One region of the Streptomyces sp. NPDC030840 genome, then DNA from elsewhere that is predicted to be linked to it. Evidence: riboswitches for the same ligand, from Rfam matches in the RefSeq annotation. Region 1 holds a riboswitch; the other holds the start of a gene.
The links. A riboswitch is a leader RNA that binds a small molecule or an ion and turns the genes downstream of it on or off. The one in region 1 is predicted to bind glycine.
Positions count from the first base shown of each region.

Region 1 (7,925 bases):
GCCGCTTGGCGACGTCGTCGACGGTCACGCCGGTCGCCTTGGTCAGCGGCCGCAGGTCGATGATGCACTCGTGCGCCACGAGCCCGCCGGGACCGGTGTAGAGCACCGGGTAGTGCGGCTCCAGCCGCTTGGCGATGTAGTTGGCGCTGAGGACGGCCACCTGCGTGGCGCGCTTGAGCCCCTCGCCACCCATGAGCCGGACGTACGCCCAGGAGATGGGCAGGATGCCCGCGGAGCCCCACGGGGCGGCCGAGATCGGGCCCACGCCCGTCTCGGGCCCGGCCGCGGGCTGGAGCGGGTGGTTCGGCAGGTACGGCGCCAGGTGCGCCCGTACTCCGACCGGACCCACGCCCGGACCGCCGCCACCGTGCGGGATGCAGAACGTCTTGTGCAGGTTCAGGTGCGAGACGTCACCGCCGAAGTGCCCCGGCTTGGCCAGGCCCACCAGCGCGTTGAGGTTCGCGCCGTCGATGTACACCTGGCCGCCCGCGTCGTGCACCGCCGCGCAGACCTCGCCGACGTGCTCCTCGAACACTCCGTGCGTCGACGGGTACGTGATCATCAGCACCGCCAGTTCGTCGCGGTACTGCTCGATCTTGGCGCGCAGGTCCTCGACGTCGATCTCGCCGTCCTCCGCGGTCTTCACGACGACGACCTTCATGCCCGCCATGACGGCGCTGGCCGCGTTCGTACCGTGCGCGGAGGACGGAATGAGGCATACCGTGCGCTGCTCGTCACCGCGTGCCCGGTGGTAGCCGCGTACGGCGAGCAGACCGGCCAGCTCACCCTGTGAGCCCGCGTTCGGCTGGAGCGACACCTTGTCGTACCCGGTGACCTCGGCGAGACGCTCCTCAAGCTCGGTGATCAGCGCGAGGTAGCCCTGCGCCTGGTCGGCGGGCGCGAAGGGGTGCAGCTGCCCGAACTCGGGCCAGGTGACCGGTTCCATCTCGGTGGTCGCGTTGAGCTTCATCGTGCAGGAGCCCAGCGGGATCATGCCCCGGTCGAGGGCGTAGTCGCGGTCGGCAAGCCTGCGCAGGTACCGCAGCATCGCGGTCTCGGAGCGGTGCTGGTGGAAGACCGGATGGGCCAGGTAGTCGTCGGTGCGCAGCAGCGCGGCCGGCAGCGTGTCCTGTGTCGCCGCGTCCAGCGCCTCGATGTCGCCCTGAACGCCGAACGCCGTCCACACCGCACCCAGCTGGGCCCGCGTGGTGGTCTCGTCGCAGGCGATCGACACCCGGTCGGCGTCCACGAGCCGGAGGTTGACGCCGTGCTCGCGCGCGGCCGCGACGATCTCCGCGGCCCGGCCCGGCACCCGCGTGGTCAGCGTGTCGAAGTAGGCGCCGTGCACCACCTCGACCCCGCCTTCCGTGAGGCCGGCGGCGAGGATCGTGGCGTACCGGTGCGTACGCCGGGCGATCGCCCGCAGCCCGTCGGGGCCGTGGTAGACGGCGTACATGCCGGCCATCACGGCGAGCAGCACCTGGGCGGTGCAGATGTTGCTGGTCGCCTTCTCCCTACGGATGTGCTGCTCCCGCGTCTGCAGGGCCAGCCGGTACGCCTTGTGTCCGTCCGCGTCCACGGAAACGCCCACGAGCCGCCCGGGCAGGCTGCGGGCGAACTTCTCGTGCACGGCCATGTAGCCGGCGTGGGGGCCGCCGAATCCCATCGGCACGCCGAAGCGCTGCGTCGTACCGACCGCGATGTCGGCTCCCAGCTCTCCGGGCGGCGTGAGCAGCGTGAGCGCCAGCAGATCAGCGGCGACGGTGACGAGCGCGCCGAGTTCATGCGCCTGTTCGATGACGGGCTTGAGATCACGTACGGCACCGGAGGCACCCGGGTACTGCAGGAGCACGCCGTTGATCTCGCGCTCGGCGATGGCGGCCGGGATGCCCTCGCTGAGATCGGCCACAACGACCTCGACACCGGTTGGCTCGGCACGTGTCTCGATCACGGCGATGGTCTGCGGCAGCGCGTCCGCGTCGATGAGGAAGATGCCCTTCTTGTTCTTGCCCATGCGCCGCGACAGCGCCATCGCCTCGGCGGCCGCCGTGCCCTCGTCCAGCAGCGAGGCACCCGAGGTCGGCAGGCCGGTCAGGTCGGCGACCATCGTCTGGAAGTTCAGCAGCGCTTCGAGGCGGCCCTGCGAGATCTCCGGCTGGTACGGCGTGTAGGCCGTGTACCAGGCCGGGTTCTCCATGACGTTCCGCAGGATGACGGGCGGCGTGAACGTCCCGTGGTAGCCCAGGCCGATCATGGAGCCCAGCACCTGGTTGCGGTCCGCGAGGGAGCGCAGCTCGGCGAGGACCTCGGCCTCGGTGCGCGCGCCGGGCAGTTCCAGCGCGTGGGCGTTCCGGATCACGTCCGGCACCGCGGCGGTGATCAGCTCGTCGAGCGAGCCGTACCCGACCTGGGCCAGCATCTTCGCCCGGGCCTCCAGGTCGGGGCCGATGTGGCGCTGCTCGAACGGGGTGCCCTGTTCGAGCTCGGTGAGCGGAATGCGATCGGCGGTCATGGCGGAGGCCTCCTGGTCTGACGCGACCTTCGAGGGACACCACGGCACGGGTGCCCCGACGGCCTCCCCCTCTGTCATCTCGACCTGAGAGCTTCACCGGCCGCCCGAGGGCCCCGGCTTTCACCGTCGGTGAGAGCGGAAGCCGTCGACACCCGCTCTGCTTTCCAGAGTGACCTCGTCCGTGCGGTACAGGGGCCTGAGAGATTCCGGGGAGGAGTTGCTCCTTCGGCGCCTCCGATGGAGCTGGAGGACTCTCCCGCACAGGGTCAGCAGCCGTTGCCAGCGTACCAGCGCGACCAACGCACGCGTCTTCGAGTGGCCACCTTCTCCGTTGTGCCTTTTCGTAGACCTAGGGATGAGTTGCACCATATGCGACGTTTTGGAGGGCCCGTGCAGACCGACATCGATCCGCGCAACCTGATCGGCCGCAAAGCGTTCGACCGCAAGGGCACCAAGATCGGCACGGTCGACGAGGTGTATCTCGACGACGCGACCGGAATCCCCGAGTGGGCCGCGATACGCATGGGCCTGTTCAGCCGTGACGCCTTCGTACCCCTGGAGCCCAGCGAACTGGTGGAGGGCACCCTCCGCGTCCCCTTCGACCGCGCCCTCATCAAGGACGCCCCCGACTTCGGCGTCGGCCGCCATCTCTCCCCGGAACAGGAACTCCAGCTCTACCACCACTACGGCCTGGACATCGCTCCTCCTCCCCCGATGGACCGGGAGTTCGGCCAGGTCGCGGGCACGGAGGAGGCCTGAACACCTGGGCGCCCGCCGCCCGCGACGGCCACGGCTTCCCCCGTACGCCCCAACGGCCCCCCGGCAGCCGCGGCCCCCTCCTCTCCCCGTCTCGTCCCGACTCTCCCACGCGTCTCACACCCGGCCGGCGGCCTCCGGTGGGCGCTCCGCACCCGACCCGTGCACGCTCTCCCGCTTCAGCCCTGGAGCCATCGCTGCCGGCCCGCCCGGTATCAGTGGCAGTGGATCGGCCGGCTGGAGGGCCTGGTCGTCGGTGCGGAAGGTACGGACACGGCCCGGCGCCGAGTCCGGCGTCTCGAAGCGCACGGTCACCCGGCCCAGCCCGCTTCCCTGCACCCACCCGTGCCCGAACTCCGCGTGCCGCACATCATGCCCGGCGGGCCACCGCCGCTCGGCAGGCGCGGCCTCCCCTCGCGCCGACTCCTCCGCCGTGTCCTCGTCCTCGAGGTGGGCCTCCCCCGCCGCCTGGGCGAACAGGTCCTCCTGCGTGTAGTCGGCGAGCCCGCTGACGCCCACCCCGAGCAGCCGTACGCCGCCCGTGGTGTCCACGGCTTCCAGCAGCCGCGCCGCCGCCTCCCGCACCACGGCGGGGTCGTCCGTGGGCCCGCGCAAGGTCTCGGACCGGGTCAGCGTCGAGAAGTCGTACCTCCGCACCTTCAGCACGATGGTCCGCCCGGACAGCCGCGCCCCGCGCAGCCGCCGCACACACCGGTCCGCGAGCCGCTGCACCTCCATGCGGACCCGGACACGATCGTGGATGTCCACGTCGTACGTGTCCTCCACCGACACCGACTTCGTGTCCCGCTCGGCCACCACGGGCCGGTCGTCGAGGGCCAGCGCCATGGCATACAGACCGTGCCCGTGGGCCTTCCCCACCAGCCGCACCAGCTCGTCCTCACCCGCCTCCACGATCTCCTCGACCGTCGTGATCCCCGCCCTTCGCAGGTGGTCGCCGGTCGCCGGCCCCACTCCCGGCAGGATCCGCACCGACTTCGGACCCAGCAGCGCCCGCTCCGTCCCCGGCTCGATGAGCACGAGACCGTCGGGCTTGGCCTCCTCCGACGCGATTTTGGCCAGCATCTTGGAGGCGGCGAGCCCCACGGAACCGGTCAGCCCGGTGGCAGCCCGGATGTCCGCACGCAGCTTCGTCCCCGTGAGCCGCGCCGACTCCGCGTCCCAGGCGGCGCCCCCGGCCTCGAGATCGACGAACGCCTCATCCAGGCTCAGCGGCTCCACCAGCGGCGACAGGGCCCGCAACAGCGTCATGACCTGCTCGCTGATCGCCCGGTAGAACTCGAACCGCGGCACGAGATACGCGGCGTTCGGCGCGAGCCGCCGCGCCTGTGCCATGGGCATCGCCGAGTGCACCCCGAAGACCCGCGCCTCGTACGAGGCCGTGGCGACCACGCCGCGCGGCCCGAGACCGCCCACGATGACGGCCTTTCCGCGCAGGCTCGGCTTGGACGCCTGCTCCGCCGAGGCGTAGAAGGCATCCATGTCGAGATGCAGGATCGTGGGCGCGGTTCTCACATCTCCGATGCTGCCCTACGCCACTGACAATGGGCCGCCGCAGCCGCGCCCACAGGACTTCCGAGGGCCCCTCGCCCTTCAGCCCGCCCGGTTGCGCCGCCGCGCCAACTCGTCCCCGGGGTTGTGGCCTACGAGCGTCTCCCCCGTGTCGATGCGCTCTCCGTGCAGCTGCGACAGCGCGCTCTCCACGTCCCGCCACACCACGCCCACGGCGATCCCGAAGATGCCCTGCCCGCCCTGGAGCAGGGCGTGCACCTCGTCGGGCGACGTGCACTCGTACACGGTCGCGCCGTCGCTCATCAGCGTCATCCGCTCCAGGTCCCGGAAGCCACGCTCTCTGAGGTGCTGGACAGCGGTGCGGATGTTCTGCAATGCCACACCGGTGTCGAGGAACCGCTTGACGATCTTGAGTACGACTACGTCCCGGAAGCTGTACAGCCGCTGCGTACCGGAACCGTAGGCAGGCCGTACGCTGGGCTCGACCAGACCCGTGCGGGCCCAGTAGTCGAGCTGCCGGTAGGTGATTCCCGCGGCCGCGCACGCGGTGGGGCCGCGATAACCGATCTGCTGCTCCGTCGCCTCGGACGCCGCTCCCTCGTCCACCGGTACCGGGGTCGGCCTGTGGGGGACGTGACCGGCCGCGTTGCCGTGGAGCGGGTACGGGCCGCCACCCCCCGGACTGCGTCCGTGGGCGCCCCCAGCCGTACCGTCGCCGCTGCTTCTCACGCCGACCTCCGTCCTTGACCTGCCTTCTCGACGGTAGGCAGTCACCAGGGGTGCGTCAACGATCGCCACACTCGGCACGCCGAGTGATAATCACCCAACGAGTGGTTTCCCGTACCCTCCCGCGGGGAAAGGCTAGCCGAATGCGCTTCCGATGAGCCGCGTAACGGCCTGCTGCCGCAGGTACACAGGGCGCGCACAGGCACACGCATCGCCGAACCCTCTCAGGCCTGGCGGCTCCGGATCTCGACCATCCCGGCGCGTGGCACGACCGCACCGACGGGCCGACGCCCTCCACTCCACAGCCCGGACAGCTCCGCCGCTGCGGCCCGCCCTCTACGGCATGAGTCGCTCCGGGCCCGGCCGCCTCACTGGCTGTTCGTGCCGAAGTCCTCGGGCGAGATCTGGTCGAGGAACTCGCGGAACTTCTCCACCTCGTCCTCCTGCTCGTCCGGGATCGCGATGCCGGCGTCGTCGAGCACCCCGTCACTGCCGAAGATCGGCGTCCCGGTGCGCAGGGCCAGCGCTATGGCATCGGACGGGCGTGCGCTCACCTCGACCCCGCTGGCGAACACCAGCTCCGCGTAGAAGACGCCCTCACGCAGATCCGTGATGCGCACTTCCGTGAGCTCCTGGCCGACGGCCTCCAGCACGTCCTTGAACAGGTCGTGGGTCAGCGGTCGAGCGGGTGCCATGCCCTGCTGGGCGAAGGCGATCGCCGTTGCCTCCCCCGGCCCGATCCAGATGGGGAGGTAACGGTCGCCTCCCACTTCACGCAGGAGCACGATCGGTTGGTTGGAGGGCATTTCGACCCGGACACCTACGACATCGAGCTCGTTCACACAGCAACCCTAGGCGCTGCGCGGGACGTTTGGGTAGTCGGACAGAGATTGGCCCACCAGACCGGCCCCATCCACCCCGGAGAGTCAGGACTGCCCTACTCCGAGCGCGGTCCGCACCAGAGCGGCGTGCAGCTTCCCCGTGAGGCCCGCCAGCTCCTTCGTACGGGCCTCCGCATGGGCCCTGGTCTGCGGATTGCGGTGGCGCCGCAGCGGAGCCACCACCTGGTCGACGAGACCTGCCTCACGGTCGGCGGCGGCTTTCATGGCCCGCAGATGCCGTGGCTCGATCCCGAACCGCCCGAGTTCCACCAGAAGAGTGGCCACAGTCGCCGCCTCCGGGTCGTACGCCCCGCCGGGCAGCGCGCAGACGAGTCCGTACGACTCCCACTCGGCCAGCTGCTCCTCGTCGATCCCGGCCACGGCCAGGAGTTCCGCACGCCCGATTCTGGCAGCCGTCGGCTCCTCGGAGTCCACGAGGAGCTCCTCGAACAGCTGCTCCCGGTCCCCTGTGTCCCGCTGACGACCCAGGACAGGCAGGCGCACCGGCTCACCGCGCTCAAGCGCGTCCAGATGCTCCCGGATCACCTTCAGGGGCAGATAGTGGTCCCGCTGCATCCTCAGCACGTGTCCGAGACGCTCGACGTCCTCACTGCTGAACTTCCGGTACCCCGAGGGGGTACGCTGCGGCTCGACCAGCCCCTCCGACTCCAGAAAACGGATCTTGGAGATCGTCACTTCGGGGAACTCGTCGCGCAGCACGTTCAGCACGGTGCCGATGCTCATCAGTCCGCTGTCCGTTGCGGCGGCGCCGTTTCCGGCGCCGCCGCTCGGTGTATGAAGCATGGACCTTCCCTGGGGTCCCCCGGACCGAGTCCGGGGAGGGCTCAATAGCCCCTCTGGCTCGCGTAGAAGACCAGGCGGTACTTGCCGATCTGCACCTCGTCACCGTTCGAGAGCGCGACCTGGTCGATCCTCTCCCGGTTGACGTAGGTGCCGTTCAGGCTGCCGACGTCGGCGACCGTGAAGGAGCCGTCCGCTCCGCGACGGAACTCCACATGCCGGCGCGAGACGGTCACGTCGTCCAGGAAGATGTCGCTCTGCGGATGGCGCCCCGCCGTGGTGAGGTCACCGTCCAGGAGGAACCGGCTGCCCGAGTTGGGACCGCGGCGCACCACGAGGAGAGCCGAGCCGAGCGGCAGCGCGTCGACGGCAGCCTGAGCCTCGGGCGAGAGAGCCGGCATCGGCGTCTGCCCGGTGGTCTCGGAGTCATAGGCCTCGAGCCCCGAGATGGAGATCGTGGAGGTCGTCTCGGACGGACGCTCGGGGACCGCCCCGGCCCGCAGCGGCGCACCACAGTTGGAGCAGAAACGGCTGTTCTCCCCGTTGCGGTTCCCGCACCTCGTACACACCAGGGCCGACATGGACGGATCCTCCTGCCGCGGCTGCCCCGCCGGGGCATTGGACGCGTACGGGCCGGGGCCGAACCCTCCACCCGCACTTGAGGTTGACGGATCTCCGAAACCTATGCGGCCGGACTGGGCAGGGTCAACAGACGGCGC
Region 1 is NZ_JBVIEE010000030.1:6,122-14,046, reverse strand. Features, by position in the region: gene gcvP (aminomethyl-transferring glycine dehydrogenase) at 1-2,512, opposite strand, end outside; glycine riboswitch at 2,687-2,781, opposite strand; gene ACZ49J_RS40090 (PRC-barrel domain-containing protein) at 2,903-3,271, shown strand; gene ACZ49J_RS40085 (DNA polymerase IV) at 3,386-4,801, opposite strand; gene ACZ49J_RS40080 (MerR family transcriptional regulator) at 4,880-5,527, opposite strand; gene ACZ49J_RS40075 (bifunctional nuclease family protein) at 5,893-6,366, opposite strand; gene ftsR (transcriptional regulator FtsR) at 6,451-7,209, opposite strand; gene ACZ49J_RS40065 (FHA domain-containing protein) at 7,251-7,925, opposite strand, start outside.

Region 2 (7,925 bases), on a different contig from region 1:
GTCTGTGGGCGGCTGCGGGTTGTTTGTGGCTTGTCGCGCCCACGCGGCGGAGCCGCAAAAGGACACGGCCCCACGCCCCAGGCGCGTCCCTTGCGGGGGCGCGCCCTAGTAGCCCTGTTGGTAGAAGGGCCGGACCTTTTCGCGCATCCAGTCGCCCACGGGGTCCTGGGCGACGTCCAGGAAGACCATGTTCACGGCGTACCGCACCGGGGCGGTGGTCAGGGCGCGGGCCAGGGCGTCCAGGGGGAGGGCGCGGTCGGCTTCCCAGGAGGACAGTTCGACGCCGATGAACATCACCGGGTCGGAGGTCTCGATGGCGGCCAGGCAGCGGCGGGCGCTGAGTACGGCTCTGGCGCCGGCGAACTCGGCGGAGGCCGCGGCGAGGAAGTCCACGGGATCGTCCTGCCAGTCCGGCTCGAACAACCGCACCCGGGCGCCGCTCGCCGACCCGTCCAGCGGGGTCCGCCCGGCCCGGCACAGCTCGGCCACGGCCGGCGGCGGCAGCGGTACGCCGATCATGCCGTCCGGGTTCACCGCGATGCCCACGTGCGGCGGCAGCCCGCGTGCGAACTCGACGGCGGGCGCGATCGTGTACGACATGTGGCTGCCGACGACCTGGCGGAACTGCTCCTCGGAGCTGAACACCGGCACATACGCCTGCCCGTCGATCTCCATCGTCGGCAGGGCGAGCGGGCCACTGTGCGGGCCGCCGCCCTCGGGCAGGGGCACCCACAGGAAGCTGCGGCCGAGCACCTCCACGATCCGGCCGCCCGCGCCCGGTCGGCCGAGGGCCGCCGAGAGCACCTCCTCCAGCTCGTTGCCGGGCCATCCGCCGTGCGGATGGGGGTGCGCCTGTGCCGGGAAGTCCGCCGCGAAATCCATCGTCTGCTGCCTACCGCTTGTTCTCCGAACCGCTGCTGTGGCTGAACCCTAATGGGCGGTTGGGGAGGTGCGCCCCGTCAGGGGCGCGGGGCTGTGTCATGTGCGGCTCCGCCGCGTGGGCGCGACAAGCCACAGACGCCCCGCGGATACCCACCAACATCAGGGAGCTCTCACCCGGAGAAATCAATCCGCCGCAACACCCCCGCCGCCGCCCGGTCGAGCAGCACCGCTCCCCCGCACCCCTCGGGAAGCCGCCCCTTCTCCACCCCCCTCAGCAGCCGCGCCGTCGCCGCCCGGTGCCGGGCGAAGGCGAACTGCGACACCCCGCGCCCACGCTCCCGCTGGCCGTCACGGGCCTCGTCGGGGGTGACGTCGAGGAGCAGCAGATGCAGCGTGCCGCCCCGGCGGCGGGCCTCGCGGGCGAGCCAGCCGCGCACCCAGGCCTGCGTACCGCAGTCGTGCACGACGACACCGGCGCCGGTGCGCAGCGCGCGGCGGAGCCCGGCGTAGTGGGCGATCCGCACGAAGGGCCGGTAGAGCGCGTACGGCAGGAAGCGGGCCAGACGGGCGTCCCAGCGGTCACGGGTGTCCTGGGAGTCGATGCGCGGACCGCGCACCGCCCGCCGCATGAGGGTGGACTTGCCGCTGCCGGGGAGTCCGGTGACCACGACGAGGTCGCTCGCACCGAAGGTGAGTCCGTGCGGGCTGCGGCCTGAGCGCTCGCGCAGGTCGCGGACGACCGCCGTCGGGAACGGGCCGCACGCCTCCCCGGCCGGGGCCGTCGGCCGGCCGGGCAGCGCGATGCCGTAGGTCGTCGCATACACCGTGGTCCTGTTCACCGTGATCGTCCTCCCCATGGGTATGGAGTCCCATCCCCGTCGAGTGTAAAGAGAAGGTAATCCCGGGGTCTCTCCTTTCCGTCCCCGTCCTGCCACAGCCCTGCTACAGGACGCCGTGCTCCGCCGCGGGTCCTGTGCGCCCCCTGTGCGGGAGGGCCCCTGCCGTGCCGGAGCGATGCGTGCGATGATGTGCGCGCCAACTGCATACCGGCCGCTTGAATCCGCGCGGGAGAGTTCCCAGACGAGCACGGCGCTCGACGCTGGGACGCCGAAGGAGCAAGTCCCTCCCTTGAATCTCTCAGGCCCAGTCACCGCGCGGGCGAGGCATATCTGAAAAGCGGGCCGTCCCTGACCTCAGGGGCGCGCTCCACCCAAGGTGCAAGCCGTGATCGTCCGGGTCATCCGTGGTCATGGCGAACCTCTCAGGTTCCGATGACAGATGGGGAGGAACGCCCTCGCCTGTCATGCCCCGGGAGACGACCGACCGATGAGCAGTACCGAGCCCCGCCGCACCGCCCTTGACGCCCTGCACCGCTCGCTCGGCGCGACGATGACCGACTTCGCCGGCTGGGACATGCCGCTGCGGTACGGCTCCGAGCGCGACGAGCACAACGCCGTCCGCACCAGGGCGGGCCTCTTCGACCTCTCGCACATGGGCGAGATCACCGTGACCGGACCGCAGGCGGCCGCGCTGCTGGATCACGCGCTGGTCGGCGACATGAGCGGAGTCCGGGCCGGCCGCGCCCGCTACACCATGATCTGCCGCGAGGACGGCGGCATCCTCGACGACCTCATCGTGTACCGGCTCGCCGAGACGGAGGCCGGATCTTCTCACTACATGGTGGTCGCCAACGCCTCCAACGCCCAGGTGGTGCTGGACGCGCTGGTCGAGCGCTCGGCCGGTTTCGACGCCGAGGTCCGCGACGACCGGGACGCCTACGCCCTCATCGCCGTCCAGGGCCCCGAGTCCCCCGGCATCCTCGCCTCGCTCACCGACGCCGACCTCGACGGCCTGAAGTACTACGCCGGCCTGCCCGGCACCGTCGCGGGCGTGCCCGCCCTGATCGCCCGCACCGGGTACACCGGCGAGGACGGCTTCGAGCTGTTCGTGAAGCCGGAGCACGCCGTCGAGCTGTGGCAGGCGCTGACCAAGGCGGGCGAGGGCGCCGGCCTGGTCCCGTGCGGGCTGTCCTGCCGGGACACGCTGCGCCTTGAGGCGGGCATGCCGCTGTACGGGCACGAGCTGTCGACCTCGCTCACCCCCTTCGACGCGGGCCTCGGGAGGGTCGTGAAGTTCGACAAGAAGGGCGACTTCGTGGGGCGCGAGGCGCTCGCCGAGGCCGCCGCCAGGGCCGAGAGCGCCCCGCCGCGCGTCCTCGTCGGCCTGGTCGCCGAGGGCCGTCGCGTCCCGCGCGCCGGGTACGCCGTGGTCGCGGGCGGCGAGGTGATCGGCGAGGTCACCTCCGGGGCGCCCTCCCCCACCCTCGGCAAACCGATCGCGATGGCGTACGTCGACGCCGCGCACTCCGCGCCCGGCACGCCCGGTGTCGGCGTGGACATCCGGGGCACCCACGAGCCGTACGAGGTCGTGGCACTGCCGTTCTACAAGCGGCAGAAGTAGAGACTGAGAGCGGTATCGCGTCCCGTGCCTGTCCCGGGCCGGGCCCCGTGCACGTTTCCGCTGCTCACATGCGTTTCCAGCAGTCCCCCATTCATCACCACTGCCACGCGTACAGGAGAATTCAGGCCATGAGCAACAATCCCCAGCAGCTGCGCTACAGCAAGGAGCACGAGTGGCTGTCGGCCGCCGAGGACGGCGTCGCGACGGTCGGCATCACGGAGCACGCGGCCAACGCGCTCGGCGATGTCGTCTTCGTCCAGCTCCCTGACGTGGGTTCCACCGTCACCGCGGGCGAGACCTGCGGGGAGCTGGAGTCGACGAAGTCCGTGAGCGACCTGTACGCCCCGGTCAGCGGTGAGGTCACCGAGACCAACGAGGACGTGGTCAACGACCCGTCGCTGGTGAACTCGGCCCCCTTCGAGGGCGGCTGGCTGTTCAAGGTGCGGGTCACCGAGGAGCCGGCCGACCTGCTCTCCGCCGACGAGTACACCGCCTTCTCCGCCGGCTGAGGAGTCGTACCCCATGGCTGACATGTCACTTCTGAACGCGTCCCTGCGCGAGCTGGACCCGGACGTCGCCGCCGCCGTCGACGCCGAGCTCCACCGCCAGCAGTCCACCCTGGAGATGATCGCCTCGGAGAACTTCGCTCCGGCCGCGGTCATGGAGGCCCAGGGCTCGGTGCTGACCAACAAGTACGCCGAGGGCTACCCCGGCCGCCGCTACTACGGCGGCTGCGAGCACGTCGACGTGGTCGAGCGGATCGCGATCGACCGGATCAAGGAGCTCTTCGGCGCCGAGCACGCCAACGTCCAGCCGCACTCGGGCGCCCAGGCCAACGCGGCCGCGATGTTCGCGCTGCTCAAGCCCGGCGACACGATCATGGGCCTGAACCTCGCGCACGGCGGGCACCTGACCCACGGCATGAAGATCAACTTCTCCGGCAAGCTGTACGAGGTGGTCGCCTACCACGTCGACGCGGAGACCGGTCTGGTCGACATGGCCGAGGTCGAGAGGCTCGCCAAGGAGTCCCGGCCCAAGCTGATCGTGGCGGGCTGGTCGGCGTACCCGCGGCAGCTGGACTTCGCCGCGTTCCGCCGCATCGCGGACGAGGTCGGCGCCTACCTCATGGTCGACATGGCGCACTTCGCGGGCCTGGTCGCGGCCGGGCTGCACCCGAACCCGGTCCCGCACGCCCACGTCGTGACGACCACGACCCACAAGACGCTGGGCGGCCCGCGCGGCGGCGTGATCCTCTCCACCGCCGAGCTGGCGAAGAAGATCAACTCCGCTGTCTTCCCGGGTCAGCAGGGCGGTCCGCTGGAGCACGTGATCGCGGCCAAGGCGGTCTCCTTCAAGGTCGCCGCCTCCGAGGAGTTCAGGGAGCGGCAGCGCCGCACCCTGGAGGGCGCCCGCATCCTCGCCGAGCGCCTGGTGCGGGACGACGTCAGGGCGGCCGGCGTGGACGTCCTCTCTGGCGGCACCGACGTCCACCTGGTCCTCGTCGACCTGCGGAACTCCGAGCTCGACGGGCAGCAGGCCGAGGACCGCCTCCACGGCATCGGCATCACGGTCAACCGCAACGCGATCCCGAACGACCCGCGCCCGCCGATGGTGACGTCGGGCCTCAGGATCGGCACGCCGGCCCTGGCGACCCGCGGCTTCACGGCCGAGGACTTCGCCGAGGTAGCCGACGTCATCGCGGAGGCGCTGAAGCCGTCGTTCGACGCCGAGGCGCTGAAGGCCCGCGTGACCGCGCTGGCGGGGAAGCACCCGCTGTACCCGGGCCTGGACAAGTAGTTCACCGCCCCCGGGCACCGCGCGCACTCGGACGTGAGCGCGGTGCCCACCCCTCGCACCGCCCCCGCACCACCCCGTACGTGAGGAGTCCCCGTGGCCATCTCGGTCTTCGACCTGTTCTCGATCGGCATCGGCCCGTCGAGCTCGCACACGGTCGGCCCGATGCGCGCGGCGCGCATGTTCGCCCGGCGTCTGCGGAACGAGGACCTCCTCGCCTCCACCGCGAGGGTCCGCGCGGAGCTGTACGGCTCGCTCGGCGCCACCGGCCACGGCCACGGCACCCCCAAGGCGGTCCTGCTGGGCCTGGAGGGCGCCTCACCGCGCACGGTGGACGTGGAGGCGGCCGACGAGCGGGTGGAAACGATTCGGCAGTCCCGCCGGATCAGCCTGCTCGGCGACCGCGACATCGACTTCGACGCCGACGCGGACCTGAAACTGCACCGCCGCAAGGCGCTGCCCTACCACGCCAACGGCATGTCCCTGTGGGCGTACGACGCCTCGGGCAGCGAGCTGCTGACGAAGACGTACTACTCGGTGGGCGGCGGCTTCGTGGTGGACGAGGAGGCGATGGGCGCGGACCGCATCAAACTCGACGACACGGTCCTGAAGTACCCCTTCCGCACGGGCGACGAACTGTTGCGCACGGCGAAGGAGACGGGCCTGTCCATCTCCTCGCTGATGCTGGAGAACGAGCGGGCCTGGCGTACCGAGGACGAGGTCCGTACCGGCCTGCTGGAGATCTGGCGGGTGATGCAGGCCTGCGTGGCGCGCGGGATGTCCCGCGAGGGCATCCTGCCCGGCGGCCTGAAGGTCCGCCGCCGCGCCGCGGTCTCGGCCCGCCAACTGCGCGCCGAGGGCGACCCGCTGGCCCGCTCCATGGAGTGGATCACGCTGTACGCGATGGCCGTGAACGAGGAGAACGCCGCCGGCGGCCGCGTGGTCACCGCCCCCACCAACGGCGCGGCCGGCATCATCCCCGCCGTCCTGCACTACTACATCAACTTCGTGCCCGGCGCCGACGAGGACGGCGTCGTCCGCTTCCTGCTGGCCGCCGGCGCCATCGGCATGCTCTTCAAGGAGAACGCCTCCATCTCCGGCGCCGAGGTCGGCTGCCAGGGCGAGGTCGGCTCCGCCTGCTCCATGGCCGCCGGAGCCCTCGCCGAAGTCCTGGGCGGCTCCCCCGAACAGGTCGAGAACGCCGCCGAGATCGGCATGGAACACAACCTCGGCCTGACCTGCGACCCCGTCGGCGGCCTGGTCCAGATCCCCTGCATCGAACGCAACGGCATGGCCGCCGTGAAGGCCGTCACGGCGGCCCGTATGGCGATGCGCGGCGACGGCTCCCACAAGGTGTCCCTGGACAAGGTCATCAAGACCATGAAGGACACCGGCGCCGACATGAGCGTGAAGTACAAGGAGACGGCGCGGGGCGGGCTGGCCGTGAACATCATCGAGTGCTAGAAGCGAGCCCTGACCAGCGCGTTGGTGTCTTCCAGCGCTTCGGGGCCTTCCGTTCCTACTCGGCGGAAAGCCCCTGGAGAATGCCTGTGACAGACGTGCAAGTCTCTGGGAAATCCCACTCTGTCCGCGCTCGGCCGCTACCTGCGCCGGGGCTGACGGGGCGGGGTCAGCGAGCTCTAGCACATCGCGCGCGAGTTGGACGCCCCCTTGTCCCGACCTTCCGACGGTAGACGGGGCGGGGCCCCTCACACGTTTCCCGGGTGTCTGCCCTCGCCCCGAAAGCGGGCGTTCGACTGCATGATCTCCTTGAGGAACGCCGGTTCGTACCCGTTTCGTACCGCCGAGGCGACTATGGCGCTCAGATCCTTGGGAAGGCACTTCCCGTCGAAGCCCGGGTCGTTCACGAAGGCGAGGGTGTGCATCGGCGTGACCCGAGGGTCCAGAATCCATCCTTCCCGGACCATGTTCCAGTCGGCGCCGTGTGCCGCGCAAACGCGCTGCATCTCGTTCGCGAATGTCACCTTGGCCGCAAAGAACGCGTTCTCCGTGTACTTGATCAGCTCCGCCTCCAGTTCGGAGCATTGAAAGTACCGTCGAGTAGGTCCCAGAATCGGCTGTAATATCGAAAGAGCCCACGTCCGGTTTTCTGGCGAACCACCCACGATGACAAAGGGAACACTCTCGATCTGGTCACTGAAGAAAGGGTTGAAGTATGAGCTTTCGCTGATGTATTCAGGCCAGTAACACAGCTCCTTTTTGAATTCTTTTGCCAGTGCGGATGTTGTCCCTGGCGGGACGGTGGACTTCAGGATGACTCGGGTGGCTGGGAGCCGGGACAGCGCGTCGTAGACAAAACTCAGATCGGCCGAACCGTCTTTTGCGGGCGGCGTGGGAACGCAGACGAAAACGCAGTCACAGACGGAGAACTCTGCAGTCGGGTAAGCGATGTCGAGCGTGACATCCCAAGCTATGGTCTCGGCATACCCGGCGAATAGCCGCTCAACCGCTCTGCCGACGGTGCCGCAACCCACTATGCCAATCTTCATACCGTTGACAATAAGGGAGGAGATTGGTTCACATCAAGCCTTCGTAAACGGGTATATCGCGTCAGTCAAGGTACGCTTGACGGAGAGGTGGCGGGGATACAACCTCTCGCTCATGTATGCCCTGAGAAAAGATCATTCAACTGATCGGCAGCCGTCGCCGGCCGACCTGGCTGGGGCTCGCGTCTGGGTCGTCGTTGCCCACTTCGATGACGAGACACTGTTCTGCGGTGCCCTGCTAGCCGACATGCGACCGGTCATGGCACATCTGCACGTGGTGGT
Region 2 is NZ_JBVIEE010000007.1:346,742-354,666, forward strand. Features, by position in the region: gene ACZ49J_RS18640 (enhanced serine sensitivity protein SseB) at 106-882, opposite strand; gene ACZ49J_RS18645 (AAA family ATPase) at 1,053-1,739, opposite strand; glycine riboswitch at 1,938-2,045, shown strand; glycine riboswitch at 2,046-2,170, shown strand; gene gcvT (glycine cleavage system aminomethyltransferase GcvT) at 2,209-3,342, shown strand; gene gcvH (glycine cleavage system protein GcvH) at 3,471-3,851, shown strand; gene glyA (serine hydroxymethyltransferase) at 3,874-5,139, shown strand; gene ACZ49J_RS18665 (L-serine ammonia-lyase) at 5,233-6,600, shown strand; gene ACZ49J_RS18670 (hypothetical protein) at 6,846-7,646, opposite strand; gene ACZ49J_RS18675 (PIG-L family deacetylase) at 7,759-7,925, shown strand, end outside.
Region 2: it holds a riboswitch for glycine, as region 1 does, so the genes downstream of both, gcvT (glycine cleavage system aminomethyltransferase GcvT) here and gcvP (aminomethyl-transferring glycine dehydrogenase) in region 1, are expected to answer to the same signal.